Regions from separate parts of the Bradyrhizobium sp. CIR18 genome, predicted to be linked through region 2. Evidence: riboswitches for the same ligand, from Rfam matches in the RefSeq annotation. Region 2 holds a riboswitch; the other holds the start of a gene.
The links. Region 2 has a riboswitch for S-adenosylmethionine ahead of GGD65_RS14225 (O-succinylhomoserine sulfhydrylase). Riboswitches for the same ligand answer to the same signal wherever they lie in the genome.
Positions count from the first base shown of each region.

Region 1 (7,692 bases), on a different contig from region 2:
TTATGGCCGGTATGCTCCAGCACCATGTTCATGAAGCGCGCGCACCACAGGCTGCCGCGCCCGGTCGGATTGCCGCCGACATAGCGGCGCGCCTCGGACACCAGGCTCGATCCGCCGCCGAAGCCGCCGCTTGCAGCCATGGTGTTGTTGGCCATGCCGCCGCTGTTGGCGTTCGGATCATAGCTCGCCTGGGTGTCGGCGAATCCGCTCGCCCGCAACTGCGCCGCGCTGCGCTCGAAGCGCGAGCTGCGTGCATGGTGGCGGTAATGATGATGTCTGGCGTGGTGCACGTGTGCGTGCCGCTCTGCGCTATGACGATGATGCGGCCGCGCTGAGGCCGGAGAAACGAACGCGGCAACCGCCGCGAAGAAGATCGCCAGCGCGACTACACAACGCGACAGGCGAGACGCAAACAACTCAAACATTCTTCATCCTTCGTTGACACCCCACTTCCCGATCGGCCCGTGCAACGGCCGACATCGGTCTGGCCGTTAAGCCGTCCGATGTGGCGAGAAAAAGACGCGGGCTGCCTGCGAATAGCTGTGATGATTTTGCGCCGACACTGATCGAGGCCGCCGCATTGCGGACAACAGCATTAACTGCAATCCTGCAAAGGCGGCTTGAAGAGAGGGAAACGGTTAATGCCCCACGCCACGACCAGGGACGACGTCCGCATCTATTTTGAGGAAGCGGGTCAGGGAACGCCGATCATTTTTCTGCACGAGTTCGCGGCCGACTACACCAATTGGGAGCCGCAGATGCGTTACTTCTCGCGCGGCCACCGCTGCATCACCTATTCGGCGCGCGGCTACACGCCGTCGGACGTGCCGGAGGGCGAGGTTTACAGCTACACGCATTTCTATAGCGATGCGCTCGCGGTGCTCGATCATCTCAAGATTGAGCGCGCGCATCTGGTCGGCCTGTCGATGGGCGCCTACTCCTCGCTCCAGATCGGGCTCAACGCGCCGCAGCGCGCGTTGTCGATGACGCTGGCCGGCGTCGGCTCCGGCTCGGAGATCGAGAACCTGGAGGCCTGGCGCAAGCAGTGCCGCGCCAATGCCGAGCAGTTCGAGACGCTGGGCTCCGCCGAGGTCGCGAAAGTCACGCGCGAGGCGCCGAGCCGGATTCCCTTCCTGGTGAAGGATCCCCGCGGCCACGCCGATTTCTACGCCGCGCTGGCGCGCCACGACGCCAAGGGGTCGGCACGCACGATGCGCGGCTTCCAGGGCCGCCGCCCCTCGATTTACACGATGACGGATGCGATCAAGCGCGCATCGACGCCGGCGCTGATCATCTGCGGCGACGAGGACGATCTATGCGTCGGACCGAGCCTGTTCCTGAAGAAGCATCTGCCTGCGGCGGGGCTGGCGATGTTTCCGAAGTCGGGCCACGTGCTCAATCTCGAAGAGCCCGCGCTGTTCAACGCGAGCGTGGAGCGCTTCGTGGCGCTGGTTGAGGCCGGGCGATGGCCGGTGCGTGATCCCAGGTCGCTGGCGCATTAGGCACAGGCGCAGCAAATACTCCGTCGCGTAGCCCGGATGGAGCGAAAGCGTAATCCGGGATTGTCAACGCGGCGCGACTTGCCCCGGATTGCGCTGCGCTTCATCCGGGCTACGGGGTTCGGTTAGGTCTGCACTATGAAACGCCCCGCGCTCTCAACTCCGTCACCCTGAGGTGGCCGCTTCTTCAGCGGCCCTCGAAGGGCGACGGCCACGCTCTCGCCACAGCGAGAGATGAGCACGCCGAAACACTCGGCCGCTCATCCTTCGAGGCTCCCGGCGCGATGCTTCGCATCGCGCCACTCGCGCCTCAGGATGACGGGTCAGGCCGCAGCAGGCGAGAAAAACTACTTCCCCCCGCCGCGGCTGAGCAAGAACACCGCCTGCTCGCCGAACATGTTCCACACCCACCAGGGCAGATTCAGCGGCACCGGGCGGCCGTAGAGATCGAGCGCGACCGAGCGCTCCATCTTGACGTTGATCTCGTCGCAGAGCTGCACGAAATCCTTGATGGTGCAGAAATGGATGTTGGCGGTGTCGTACCATGTCGCCGGCAAATTCTCGGTGCGCGGCATGTGGCCGCCGACCAGGAGCTGCAGCCGCATCTTCCAGAAACCGAAATTCGGGAACGAGACGATGGCGCGGCGGCCGATGCGCAGCAGATTCTCCAGCACCACGCGCGGCTGCCGCGTCGCCTGCAGCGTCTGCGACAGGATCACATAGTCGAAGGCGTCATCCGGATAATTGACGAGATCGGTGTCGGCGTCGCCCTGCACCACCGCAAGGCCCTTGGCGACGCAGCGATTGACGCCCTCGCGCGACAGCTCGATGCCGCGGCCGTCGATGCCGCGCGTCTCCAGCAGCTGGAGCAGATCGCCCTCGCCGCAGCCGACGTCGAGCACCTTCGAGCCGGGCTTCACCATCTCGGCGACCAGCAGATGATCGGCGCGATATTGACCGGACGAGGTGGTCGTCACGCCGTTCAGCGGCAGCGCTTCCTGTACAGACATCGCTAGCCGTCCTTCTTGCCGGTGAGCCCGCGCGCCTTGCCGGCGGATTGCAGGAAGGCGCGGGAGATGTCGAAGAATTCGGGAACGTCGAGCAGGAAGGCGTCATGGCCGCGATCGGTCTCGATCTCGGCGAACGACACCCGCGCGCTCGATGCATTCAGCGCGTGCACCAGCGCGCGCGATTCCGAGGTCGGAAACAGCCAGTCGCTGGTGAAGGAGACCACGCAGAAGCGGGTCTTGATGTCGACGAACGCCTTGGCGAGCACGCCGCCTTGGTCGGCGGCGATGTCGAAATAGTCCATCGCGCGCGTCAGATAGAGGTACGAGTTGGCATCGAAGCGCTCGACGAAGGACGAGCCCTGGTAGCGCAGATAGCTCTCGACCTGGAAGTCGGCGTCGAACGAGAAGGTCGGCAGCTCGCGGTCCTGCATGCGCCGGCCGAATTTTCGATGCAGCGCCGCATCCGAGAGATAGGTGATGTGCGCCGCCATCCGCGCCACCGCGAGCCCGCGATGCGGATGGATGCCGTGATCGGCATAGCCGCCGCCGTGCCAGTCGGGATCGGCCATCACGGCCTGGCGGCCGAGCTCGTGGAAGGCGATGTTCTGCGCCGAGTGCCGAGTCGCGCAGGCAATCGCCAGCGCGGAGAACACGCGGCCCGGATAGGCGGCGGTCCATTGCAGTACCTGCATGCCGCCCATCGAGCCGCCGACCACCGCAAACAGCGTGTCGACGCCGAGCCGGTCGACCAGCATCGCCTGCGCACGCACCATATCGGGGATGGTGATGACCGGGAAATCCAGGCCCCAGACCTTGCCGGTGGCAGGATTGATCGAGGCCGGCCCGGTCGAGCCCATGCAGCCGCCGATCACGTTGGAGCAGATGATGAAGTAGTGCTTGGGATCAATCGGACGTCCAGGGCCGACCAACGTCTCCCACCAGCCGGGCTTGCCGGTGACGGGATGCACATTGGCGACATGTTGATCGCCGGTCAGCGCATGGCAGATCAGCACCGCGTTGGAGCGATCGGCGTTGAGCTCGCCATAGGTCTGGTAGGCGATCTGGAACGGGGTGAGATCGACGCCGCAATCGAGCCGCAGCGGCTGCTCGGCGCCGAAATGCGCGATCTGCGAGCTTGGATGATCCACCTCGTGCGACCGCTCGTCGGCGCTGATCGCAGGACTCGGTATCGACTTGACGCCACCCATCTGACCATCGACCTCGTTTGCGATCAAACGCGTGATCGCCACTTGCATCAGGCCATGAAAAACCCGGCCTGAACGATAGGTTCGGCCGGGATCGGAAGCGTCCCCGGCCTGTTTAGCGAGTTTTTTAACGTGGCTGCAAGCCGGCCGGCTCAAATGACCACGGAACGGGCAAAAACTACCGTCTTGGGTGGTTTTCGTCAAGTCGCGGCCGGGATCGGCCCAATTCGTCTCTCTCGCGTCATCCGAAAAGGACGTGATTTCTCTTTGCTTTCGCCGTCCCGACTGCCTAATCAGGACATCCCCCATCGAAACCATCGACAGCCAGACATGTCCCAACGTCCGCCCGCGCCACCATCGCTCCAGGAACTGCGCAAGGAGATCGACGCGATCGACGAGGGCATGCATCGCCTGCTGATGCAACGCGGCGACATCATCGATCGCCTGATCCAGGTGAAGCAGACCCAGGAGGTCGGCTCGGCGTTCCGCCCCGCGCGCGAGGCCGCCATGATGCGTGACCTCGTGCAGCGTCATCGCGGCATCCTGCCGCTCGACACGGTCGAGAGCATCTGGCGCGTCATCATCTCGACGTTCACTTACGTGCAGGCGCCGTTCTCGGTGCATGCCGACATCTCGGCGAGTGAGCCGGCGATGCGCGATTCCGCGCGCTTCCATTTTGGCTTCACGGTGCCTTACGTCGCGCATTTCAGCGCACAGGCCGCGGTCGAGGCGGTGGCGAAATCCAAGGGCGATCTGGCGCTGGTCTCGGCGACGTCGAGCCGCACGCCATGGTGGCTCTTGCTCGAAACGGAAGGCGCGCCGAAGATCATCGCGCGGATGCCCTTCGTCGAGCGCGCCGACCATCCGGCGGCGCTGCCGGTGTTCGCGATCTCGCGGGTCGCCGACAGCGCCCTGGTGACGGAGGTCGAGACCTTCAGCGTCCGCGTCTCCGGCTGGAACGCCGAGGTCGCGCGGGCCCTTTCGCCGCTCGCCGAGATCGTGGCGGTACCCGACACCGCCTTCGACGGCGCAGCGCTGCTGGTCTCGGTCACGAATGCGACCAGCATCGACAAAATCAGGGCTGCCCTGATCGAGGCGGGGGCCTCGGTGCGCTCCACGGCCCTCGTCGGCAGCCACGCAACGCGCTATACGGTGCCCCCGACCGGGGCGAAATCGTAAACCACGCGCCGCGCCCCGCCATTTTCGGAGTTCAAGATGTCCCGCCCCGTGCCGAATCCCGGCATTCTCGATATTGCGCCCTACACGCCCGGCAAGAGCCCGGTCGCGGAGCCGGGCCGCAAGGTGTTCAAGCTGTCGGCCAACGAGACGCCGTTCGGGCCTTCGCCCAAGGCAATCGAGGCCTTCAAGCACGTGGCGGACCACCTGGAAGACTATCCGGAAGGAACCTCGCGCGTGTTGCGCGAGGCGATCGGCCGCTCCTTCGGTCTCGACCCCAACCGCATCATCTGCGGCGCCGGCTCCGACGAGATCCTCAATCTGCTGGCGCACACCTATCTCAGCCACGGCGACGAGGCGATCTCCACCACGCACGGCTTCCTGGTCTATCCGATCGCGACCATGGCGGTCGGTGCCAAGAACGTCATCGCGCAGGAGACCAATCTGACCTGCGACGTCGACGCCATCCTCAAGGCAGTGACGCCGAAGACAAAGCTGGTTTGGCTCGCCAATCCCAACAATCCGACCGGCACCTATGTGCCGTTCGACGAGGTCAAGCGCCTGCGCGCCGGCCTGCCGTCGCACGTGCTGCTGGTGCTCGATGCCGCCTATTGCGACTACGTCTCGCGCAACGATTACGAGATGGGGATCGAGCTGGTCGCCACCACCGAGAATACGGTGGTGACGCACACCTTCTCCAAGATCCACGGCCTCGCCGCACTGCGCATCGGCTGGATGTTCGGCCCCGAGCACATCATCGACGCGGTCAACCGCATCCGCGGCCCCTTCAACGTGTCGACACCGGCGATGTATGCCGCGGTCGCCGCGATCGAGGACACCGCGCACCAGGCGATGTCGAAGCAATTCACCGAGACATGGCGCAACTGGCTGACCGAGGAGATCGGCAAGCTCGGACTGAAGGTGACGCCGAGCGTCGCCAATTTCGTGCTGATCCACTTCCCGACCGACAAGGGCAAGACCGCTGACGACGCCGACGCTTTCCTGACCAAGCGCGGCCTCGTGCTGCGCGGCTTGAAGAATTACGGCCTGCCGCATTCGCTGCGCATGACCATCGGCACCGAGGAGGCCAACCGCCTCGTCGTCGAAGGCCTGCGCGACTTCATGGCCGGCAAATGAGCGAGCAAGCGCACTTCCAGCGCGTCGCGCTGATCGGCTTCGGCCTGATCGGCGGCTCGATCGCGCGCGCTGCGAAGCTCCAGGGCCTGGCGGACGAGATCGTCACCACCGCGCGCTCGGAGAAGACGCGCGCGCGTGTGATGGAGCTCGGCATCGTCGACCAGGTCGTGGCGACCAATGCGGACGCGGTGAAGGATGCCGATCTCGTCATCCTCTGCATTCCCGTCGGCGCCTGCGGCGAGGTCGCGCAGGAGATCGCCGCGCATCTGAAGCCCGGCGCAATTATCTCTGACGTCGGCTCGGTCAAGGGCGCCATCGTCAGGGACATGGCGCCGCATCTGCCGAAGACCGTTCATTTCGTGCCGGCGCATCCCGTCGCGGGCACCGAGCATTCGGGGCCGGATTCGGGTTTCGCCGAGCTCTTCATCAATCGCTGGTGCATCCTCACCCCGCCGGAAGGCGTCGATGCGGCCGCGACCGATCGCCTGCGCGCGTTCTGGGCGGCGATGGGCGCCAAGGTCGAGGTCATGACGCCGGATCATCACGATCTCGTGCTCGCGATCACCAGCCATCTGCCGCATCTGATCGCCTACACCATCGTCGGCACCGCCGACGAGCTGGCGCAGGTGACGGAGTCCGAGGTGATCAAGTTCTCCGCCGGCGGTTTCCGCGATTTCACCCGCATCGCGGCGTCCGATCCGACGATGTGGCGCGACGTCTTCCTCGCCAACAAGGAGGCGGTGCTGGAAATGCTCGGCACCTTCACCGAGGATCTCGCAAAACTCACCCGCGCGATCCGGCGCGGCGACGGCGAGGCGCTGTTCGACCATTTCACCCGCACCCGCGCCATCCGCCGCGGCATCGTCGAGATCGGCCAGGATTCGGCGGCCGCGGATTTCGGCCGCCAGCACGGGGCGCTGAAGAAGCCGTGAGTTCGTAGCCCGGATGGAGCGCAAGCGTAATCCGGGATTCTTGATCGCGGCTGGCACCGTCCCGGATTGCGCTTCGCTCCATCCGGGCTACGGCAGCTACGCCACCTAATACAGCGGCGGGATCTGGCCGACCTTGACCGGGCCGAGCAGCACGGCGCCGTCGACGAACTTCAGCGGGAAGCTTCTCGCCTTCTTGCCTTCCAGCATGCTCTCGGTGCCGATCGAGTTGATGCCGGCGGCAACGCCGGCATTGGCGTTCTGCTTGATCACCTTGCCGAGGCCGGGAACGGCGCGATCGAGCGCGCCGAACAGATTGTTGAGGTCCTGCGACTTCACCCCGGGCGCGACGCGGTCGAGCGTGGCCTGCGGCACACCCTCCTCCAGCATCTTCTCGATGCCCAGCGCCGGGATCACGCGCTCGAGCCCCGTCACCGTCATCTGCAATTCGCCGTGGAGCCGGCCGTTGGCCGAGAGGGCGAGCGTGCCGGCCGCAACCGCGATCATCTCGCCCTGCTGAATCCGCGACTGCACGATCTCGATGTGGCCGCCGGCGGCCTGGATCTCGCGGAAGCGCTGCGGCCAGGGCTTTGGCGTCAGGTCTGACAGGCCCGTGATCTTGGCGCGCGTGTCCGCCTCGAACGGCTCGGCAAGCAGGGGATGAACGCCCTGGATGCTGCCCTGCGCGACATGGAGCACGGTCTCGATCACGGGATGATCGGCCGGCGAGCCATCC
Region 1 covers NZ_JACIHF010000007.1:139,822-147,513, forward strand. The annotation lists gene GGD65_RS22685 (TIGR02594 family protein) at 1-425, opposite strand, end outside; gene GGD65_RS22690 (alpha/beta fold hydrolase) at 642-1,502, shown strand; gene metW (methionine biosynthesis protein MetW) at 1,847-2,509, opposite strand; gene GGD65_RS22700 (homoserine O-acetyltransferase) at 2,512-3,717, opposite strand; SAM riboswitch at 3,809-3,888, opposite strand; gene GGD65_RS22705 (chorismate mutase) at 4,045-4,893, shown strand; gene hisC (histidinol-phosphate transaminase) at 4,930-6,027, shown strand; gene GGD65_RS22715 (prephenate/arogenate dehydrogenase family protein) at 6,024-6,959, shown strand; gene GGD65_RS22720 (DUF2125 domain-containing protein) at 7,065-7,692, opposite strand, start outside.
Region 1: linked by a shared signal. The riboswitch ahead of GGD65_RS22700 (homoserine O-acetyltransferase) and the one ahead of GGD65_RS14225 (O-succinylhomoserine sulfhydrylase) in region 2 are both predicted to bind S-adenosylmethionine.

Region 2 (7,692 bases):
CCGCCGAAAAATACCTGCGTGTAGGCGACCGCATGAGTCAGCACATCGCCGCGGCCGCCGAGCATTTCCAGCACCCGCGGCCCGAAGATCAGCATGCCCAGCATGAAGACGAGGCCGAAGCTGATGCCGATCAGGATCGCATGCATGGCAAGCGTGCCGGCACGCTCGCGATCGCCAGCACCGAGCGCGCGTGCAATGGCGGACGCGACCGCACCGCCCATGGCGCCGCCCGACATCGTCATGGTCAGAATGATTGTCGGAAACACCAGCGCCATCGCCGCCAATGCCTCGACGCCGAGCCGGCCGATATAGGAGGTCTCCGCGATTACCGTACAGGTGCCGGCCGAGAGCGCGATCACGTTGGGCCAGGCGAGGGAGAGCAGCGTGCGCAGGATCGGCCCGTCTACAAGCGCGCTTCGCACCGGCCGCGGGGGCGGCGGCAGCGGACGCTCTTGCTCATCGACCGGGATTTCGGCGATGTCGGACATGTCCTCTCCGGGGCACGGGGCGCCATTTGCGGCGCGGCAATGCGTAGCTGTGCCAATTATTTTCTTCGCGCAGAAGGCGCGGCGAGAGGCTTGTTAGCACGGCCCGCAGCGATTTCTCCTGCGCCAGTTGCAGGCGTGCCCTGCGGCAGCGCATTTCAGCCCGTGAAATTGCGCCTGTTGTTCTCCCTCTCCCCGCACGCGGGGAGAGGCGAAGCGCGCGGCGGCGCCATCGCCTATTCCACGACCCAAACCAGCGGAGGACGGCCGCCAGCAGCAGTGCGCATGTGCACGCCGATGTGCCGCCCGCATCCCGCAGCCAGGCCTTCGAACAATCCCTCCAGGACCTTGGCGCAGGCGCCGTGATAGTCGGCGACGTCGTCCATCAGCTTCCAGCTCTGCTGGTGGATTTCGAACGTGCCTTCGGATTGCGAGGTCTCGGCCGTGTCATCCTGCGCCGCGAACAGGGCGCCCAGGAATGACGCGAACGCGCTTGCCCCGCCGCGGCTCATCGCCAGCGCGGCGGCGACTTCGTCGAAATATTGCATGCCGATCAGCTTACCGGTGAGGTGCAGCAGATAACCGGCGTCTTCCGGGCCAAACAGCTGCACCATCACGGGCGCGGCGGTGCGGACATATTCCATCGCGTACTTGCGGTAGGCCTTTTCGAGGCGCGGTTTTGGCCAGCTCGCAACCGGCAAAGCCGGCGCAGTCTTCGCATCGAACAGCGGCGCTTCGAGGTGGCGCGCGAACACGAGCCGCTGATCGAGCTCGAGCGGATGGTCGTACTGGTGGTAATAGCCTTCCAGCCCATCCTGGCCGTCGACGCTCTGCTTGGTGCAGACGAAGCCGAGCCTGAGATCGCCGAGCGCAACGCCATTATTGGCGTGCCATCCCCGCAGCATCGCGCGGGAGACCTCGCCCGGCACGCCGCAGATCGCGGTGCCCTTCCAGATCCAGCGCGGCGGCGGATAACGGATCCAGGCCTTGGCGTCGCTCTCATACATGTATTCGACATGCACGCCGCCGATCCAGTTCGAGAGATAGTGATATTGCGCGGCCGCCACCGCCGGCGGCAGATGATCGATCCCGAGCTTCCTAAGCCCGGGCAGGAAGCGCTCCTGCTGCTGGCGGCGGAATACGCGGAAGACGAACTCCGCTGCATCCGCAGTGCCGCGCCGCGTGACGACGGTGAGGATGAGGCCGGTGAAATAGGCGTGGTAGAGGTCGGCGACCGCCCGCCAGCGCTTCCATTGGGCTTCCTGCGCTGCGTCAGCTGCGGCGGTCATTCGTTTCGCTCCCGATCGTTGTTGCGATCGAGTGTGTCACCGCGCCTTCCGGCAGGCAACATGACGCCCGTGCAGGGCGCCCTGCGCGGCCACCCGCCAATTCCGCATCACGAAGTTTGCTGCGGTGGCGTCTTGGCCGCGCGCTCTCGCTCGACCCGTTCGGTGACATCGCGCGCCATCGCGACCGATCCCAGGACGGTGCCGCCGGAATCCCGCACCAGTGCGAACGTCATCTCGATGTAGAGCTTGCGCCCGCTCTTGTGCAGCGCGCGGGTCAGGGTCGGCCTGCCCGCAAGCTTCATGCTGCCGCTGGCCAGCGCAGCTTCAAAGCCCTTCCAGTGCGCGGCGCGCAGATGCTCGGGAATGATCAGGTCGAGATTCTGGCCGAGCGCTTCCGTCGCGGAGAAGCCGAACAGCGCCGCCGCTGCACGGTTCCACCGCATGATCGTGCCGGAGCGATCCGAATAGATCAGCGCATCCGCGACGTCGTTGAGGATGTTTGCGTCGAGCTGGGATTGATCGGTCATGTCACCACCTCGTGTGGACTGTAGCCCGGATGGAGCGAAGCGTAATCCGGGATCGTGCCACAAGCGAGGGTGTCCCGGATTGCGCTTCGCTCCATCCGGGCTACGGAATTACACCCGAAAATGCTTGCTCAGCTTCAGGCCCTGGGCCTGGTAGTTCGAGCCGATGCGCTGGCCGTACATCGCGTCGGGACGGGCCAGCATCTTCTCGTAGACGAGGCGGCCGACGATCTGGCCGTGCTCAAGGATGAACGGCACTTCGCGCGAGCGCACTTCCAGCACGGCGCGCGCGCCTTGCCCGCCGGCGCCGGCATAGCCGAAGCCGGGATCGAAGAATCCGGCATAGTGCACGCGGAATTCGCCGACCAGCGGATCGAACGGCACCATCTCCGCGGCGTAATCGGGCGGCACCTGCACGGCTTCCTTCGACGCCAGGATGTAGAACTCGCCGGGATCGAGGATCAGGCTGCCGTCGGGGCGGGCCGAGATCGGCTCCCAGAAATCTTCCACCGCGTAGCCGGAGCGACGATCGACGTCGACGACGCCGGTGTGGCGCTTGGCGCGGTAGCCGACGAAGCCGTTTGCCTTCTCGCCGGAGAGATCGACGGAGACGGCGACGCCGCCCGAGAGATCAGCATCGTCGATGTCGACGAGGCGCTCGGCGGCATGCAGGCCATCGAGCTCGTCGGCGTTGAGGATGGCGTCGCCGGTGCGGAAGCGCACCTGCGACAGACGCGAGCCCTCGCTGACCAGCACCGGAAACGTCTTCGGGCTGATCTCGGCATAGAGCGGGCCGTGATAGCCGGCGCCGATCATATCGAAGCGGCGGGTGCCGTCGGCGATGACGCGGGTGAAGACGTCGAGCCGGCCGGTCGAGCTCTTCGGGTTCGCCGCCGCGACGATCTCCGGCGGCAGCGCGAGGCTCTCCAGCAGCGGCACGATGTAGACGCAGTTGGTCTCCAGCACGGCGCCGTCGGCGAGGCTGAACTCGTGCAGCTTCAATTCGTCGATGCGCTCGGCGACGGTGGCGCCGGGACCGGGCAGGAAGCTGGCGCGGACGCGATAGGCGATGTCACCGAGACGCAGATCAAGGCTCGCCGGCTGGATCTGGCTCTCGACGAAGTCATAGGCGGGCAGGATGAGCCCCGCCGCCGCCATCGCCGCGATCATGCGGTCGGGCAGGATACCATTGGCGTCGGGCGCAACCGTGAACGTCAACCGGGGGTCCTCATCAGGGGTCAGATGCATCCGGACATGCCGGAAATACAAGTCTTTTACGGCTATCCGATGGACGCCTTGACGGAAAGGGCATTGCGGAATATGAGCATCACTTATCCCGTGGTGATTTGAGCCGGCCGGCTTGCAGCCACGTTAAATAAGTCGCTAAACAGGCCGGGGACCTCTGTGATCCCGGCCCGTGGATATATCCAGGCCGGTTTTTTTGTGACCGTTTTCGACGAGACGGTCATGTCGGAGGTACCTATGTCGAAGTCGACCACCAACTACCGTCCCGAAACCCGCCTGGTCCATTCCGGCACCCTGCGCTCGCAATATGGCGAGACGTCGGAGGCGCTGTTCCTGACCCAGGGCTACGTCTACAACAGCGCCGAGGAGTGCGAGGCGCGGTTCAAGGGCGAGGATCCCGGCTTCATCTATTCGCGCTACTCCAATCCCACCATCGCGATGTTCGAGCGCCGCATGATCGAGCTCGAAGGCGCCGAAGCCGCACGCTCGGCGGCGACCGGCATGGCCGCGGTGACGACGGCGATCCTGGCGCCACTCAAGGCCGGCGACCACGTGGTGGCCTCGCGCGCCCTGTTCGGCTCGTGCCTCTACGTCGTCCAGGACCTGCTGCCGCGCTACGGCATCGAGACCACGCTGGTCGACGGAGCCAATCTCGATGAATGGCAACGCGCGGTGAAGCCCAACACCAAGACGTTCTTCCTGGAGAGCCCGACCAACCCGACGCTGGACGTGCTCGACATTCCCGGGATTGCCGAGATCGCGCACAAGGGCGGCGCGCGACTCGTCGTCGACAACGTGTTCGCGACCCCGATCTGGCAGAGCCCGCTCGCGCTCGGGGCCGACGTCGTGGTCTATTCCGCGACCAAGCATATCGACGGCCAGGGGCGCTGTCTCGGCGGCATCATCCTGTCGTCGGAAGCCTTCATCGCCGAGCACATCCACAATTTCATGCGCCAGACCGGCCCGTCGATCTCGCCGTTCAACGCCTGGGTCCTGCTCAAGGGCCTGGAGACGCTGGGCGTGCGCGTGCGCGCGCAGACCGAAACGGCCGCGCGCATCGCCGACGTGCTGGCGAGCCATCCGAAGATCTCGCGACTGATTTTCCCGGGCCGCGCCGATCATCCGCAGGCAGCACTGGTGAAAAAGCAGATGCGCGGCGGCTCGACGCTGGTCGGCTTCGAGGTGAAGGGCGGCAAGGCCGCGGCGTTCCGCGTGCTCAATGAATTGAAGCTGGCGAAGATCTCCAACAATCTCGGCGACGCCAAGAGCCTCGTCACGCATCCGGCGACCACGACGCATCAGCGCCTGAAGCCGGAGGACCGCGCCGCGCTCGGCATCAGCGAAGGGTTCATCCGCTTCTCGGCGGGGCTCGAGCATGCCGACGACCTGATCGAGGATCTGACTGCGGCGCTGGAGAAGGCGTGAGGCGAAGCGAGATCTCGTAGGGTGGGCAAAGCGAAGCGTGCCCACGTCTTCTTCCTTCGTATCACTGAGCGATGGTGGGCACGGCGCTTTGCGCCTTTGCCCACCCTACGGCAGCGTGCCTACATCGGCCGATACGTTCTTACGTCCGCGGGCACGTTCACGCCCAGCTTGATCTGCCCCACCGAGCGGATGATGTCGTCGCCGAGCAGCTGGGCGAAGCAGGCATAGCCCCAATCGTTCATGTGCAGACCGTCGGCGATGACGAAGCTCTCGACCGGAATCGACTGGTTCTCGTGCCAGTCGCGCATCACCTCGAAGCGCGGGAAGATGCCGACGTGACGAAGCTCGGCGACCTTGCCGAGCAGCTTCACCATCTTGCCGGCGCTTTCGCCGCGCTGGTTGACGGCCGGCGAATATTGCGGATCGACCAGCACGATGTCGGCGCCGCCGGCGGCCTGGATGCGGCTGATGCCGTCCTCGACCAGTTTGGCGGTGTCGCCGGGATCGAGATTGCGCAGCACCGCGTTGGTGCCGACCTGCCAGATCACGAGATCCGGATGCACGTCGATCACCTGGGTCTGGAGGCGCTTCATCATCTCGGGCGCATCCTCGCCGCCGACGCCGGCATTGACGACGGTGATGTCGGCGGTCGGATAGTGTCGGCGCAGCTGGGCGGCGAGACGGTTCGGATAGTTGAACTCCGGCGAGCTCGCGCCGAATCCTGCGGTCGACGACGAGCCGAACGCGACGATGAGGACGGGCTGGCCGGCGACGAGCTTGCCCGCGACATGCGGCAGCGAGCCCATCGCCTTCGAGCCGCCCTTCGGCGGCAGGCAGGGCACGCGGTTGAAGACGTCGCCGGCGGATTTGGCGACCTGCTTCACCTTGTCGATGGCGCGCGCGGTGATGCCGCGCTGCTCGGGCGAGGTCACGGCAACGGTGGTCTGGGACGGCGAAGCGGGAGCGGGATCAGCCGACTGCGCCGGTGCTTGTGTCGCCTGCGCGGCTTGGGTCTGCGCATGGGACCGCGGGGCCGGCGCCAGCAACAACAGCACTGCTGCTGCAGGCGCGGCCAGCCATGCCGTCAGGCAAAAAGGGCGGAGAGAACTCATTAACACTAGACCTCAATTTTGCTGCTGGGCCGGCTCCAGATGGGCTGCGTCGATCACGAACTGTGCCAACGCCCGGCCAAGGCAATCATGAACCTGCTTCGCCAGTTCGGGCCCGCGGGACGGGCTGAACAGGTCGAACTGACCCTGATCATTCCACTGCCGCATGATCGTGAAACGATCGAACAGCGGAATATCATGCTCCTGCGCCACGACGCGCATATTATCGAGAAACGGTTGGGCCGAGATCATCGTTTCGGTACGCGGGCTGTACTGCAAATTCATCAAGACGACGTCGGCCCCTGCCTTTTGCAACGCAATAACCCCCTCGGTGACGGCGCTGCGAAATTCGTCGGGATCGATGGATCGGATGGCATCCACGGTCCCGGTCTGCCAGACGACCAAAGTAGGCGTTTTTGCTTCCATCAGCTTAACGAAGGTCGAGGCGGCCTCCTCCGCCGTTCGCTTGCTCTGTATTTCTACGGAGACGTGCACTGCTTCCGACGGCGGCAGCTTTTCCTTCAGAATCGCTTCCATACGCGCCGGATAGGAGCTGCCCTCCGAGGATGGAATCGTGGTCGAGCGGCTGCCGACGACCAGGATTTCGAGCGGCTTGCCAGCCTTGACGGCCTCGGCGACCTTGGGAAGCTGGCTTTCGCTGGTAAGCAGATAAGACGGCAATTCGCACGCCGCGGGCGCGGTGGCAGCGCCAGACGCAGCATCGCCCGCGCGCGCCACAGGCGCGGCGAGGCTACCGCATAGCAGGACCAGGCTCAGGAGAACCTTCGCCTTCATCAGCCCCCTCCCGCCAGATCGGCGTTGCCGACGGCGTTTTTGGTTTTCGCACCGCTCTTGTCAGCCACGCGCTTGTACCACGAAATCACCCAGGCCACGCCCCACATGATCAGGACCCCGGAGAGACTAATCAGCGCATGCATGGCTGCGCCGCCGGAGACTTCGGCGAGAATGAAATGCCCGGCGAAGGCCAGGAAGACGCCGAGGCAGAAGATCTCGAGAGAATGCTGGCCACATAGAATCAATGGTCGTAGCCAGCGCGATTTCAAGCCCGGCCAATCCCGGGGTAGGAAGCGTACGGTGAGCGCGGCCAGCGCCAGGAAATGCGTGAAGCGCAGCACGTCGAGATCGGTCTTGTCGATCGGATACATCCACTTCTCGACCCGCTTCGGCATGAATTGGGAGAGCTGCGGCACGTACCAGGTCAGCGTCACGTAGAACGCCGCGGCGAGGTATGCGATCGCGATCCACATTGTCACGGGCGAAGCCAGGATACGCGACATCCGTCGCGCACCTCCGAGCGCGCACCATGCACCGAAGACGAACAGCAATTGCCAGGCGAAGGGATTGAAGGCCCAGAAGCCGTTGGGATAGGCCGACAGGTAAAGATCGTATTCCCACGTGACCGCGTAGAGCGCGACCGAGAGGCCGAGCGTGACGTCGGGACGCCATTTCATCGACCACAGGATCAGCGGCAGCGCCAGCATCAGCACGATGTAGAGCGGCAGCACGTCCATATTGACGGGGCGGAAACGCAGCAACAGCGCCTGCACGATGGTGACGTCGGGCTGCTTGAGGAAATCCATGATGCCCATCTCTT
Region 2 covers NZ_JACIHF010000003.1:258,675-266,366, forward strand. The annotation lists gene GGD65_RS14205 (MATE family efflux transporter) at 1-488, opposite strand, end outside; gene GGD65_RS14210 (hypothetical protein) at 722-1,774, opposite strand; gene GGD65_RS14215 (PAS domain S-box protein) at 1,882-2,301, opposite strand; gene GGD65_RS14220 (2'-deoxycytidine 5'-triphosphate deaminase) at 2,410-3,546, opposite strand; SAM riboswitch at 3,627-3,706, shown strand; gene GGD65_RS14225 (O-succinylhomoserine sulfhydrylase) at 3,781-4,968, shown strand; gene GGD65_RS14230 (SGNH/GDSL hydrolase family protein) at 5,088-6,080, opposite strand; gene GGD65_RS14235 (SGNH/GDSL hydrolase family protein) at 6,093-6,872, opposite strand; gene GGD65_RS14240 (OpgC domain-containing protein) at 6,872-7,692, opposite strand, start outside.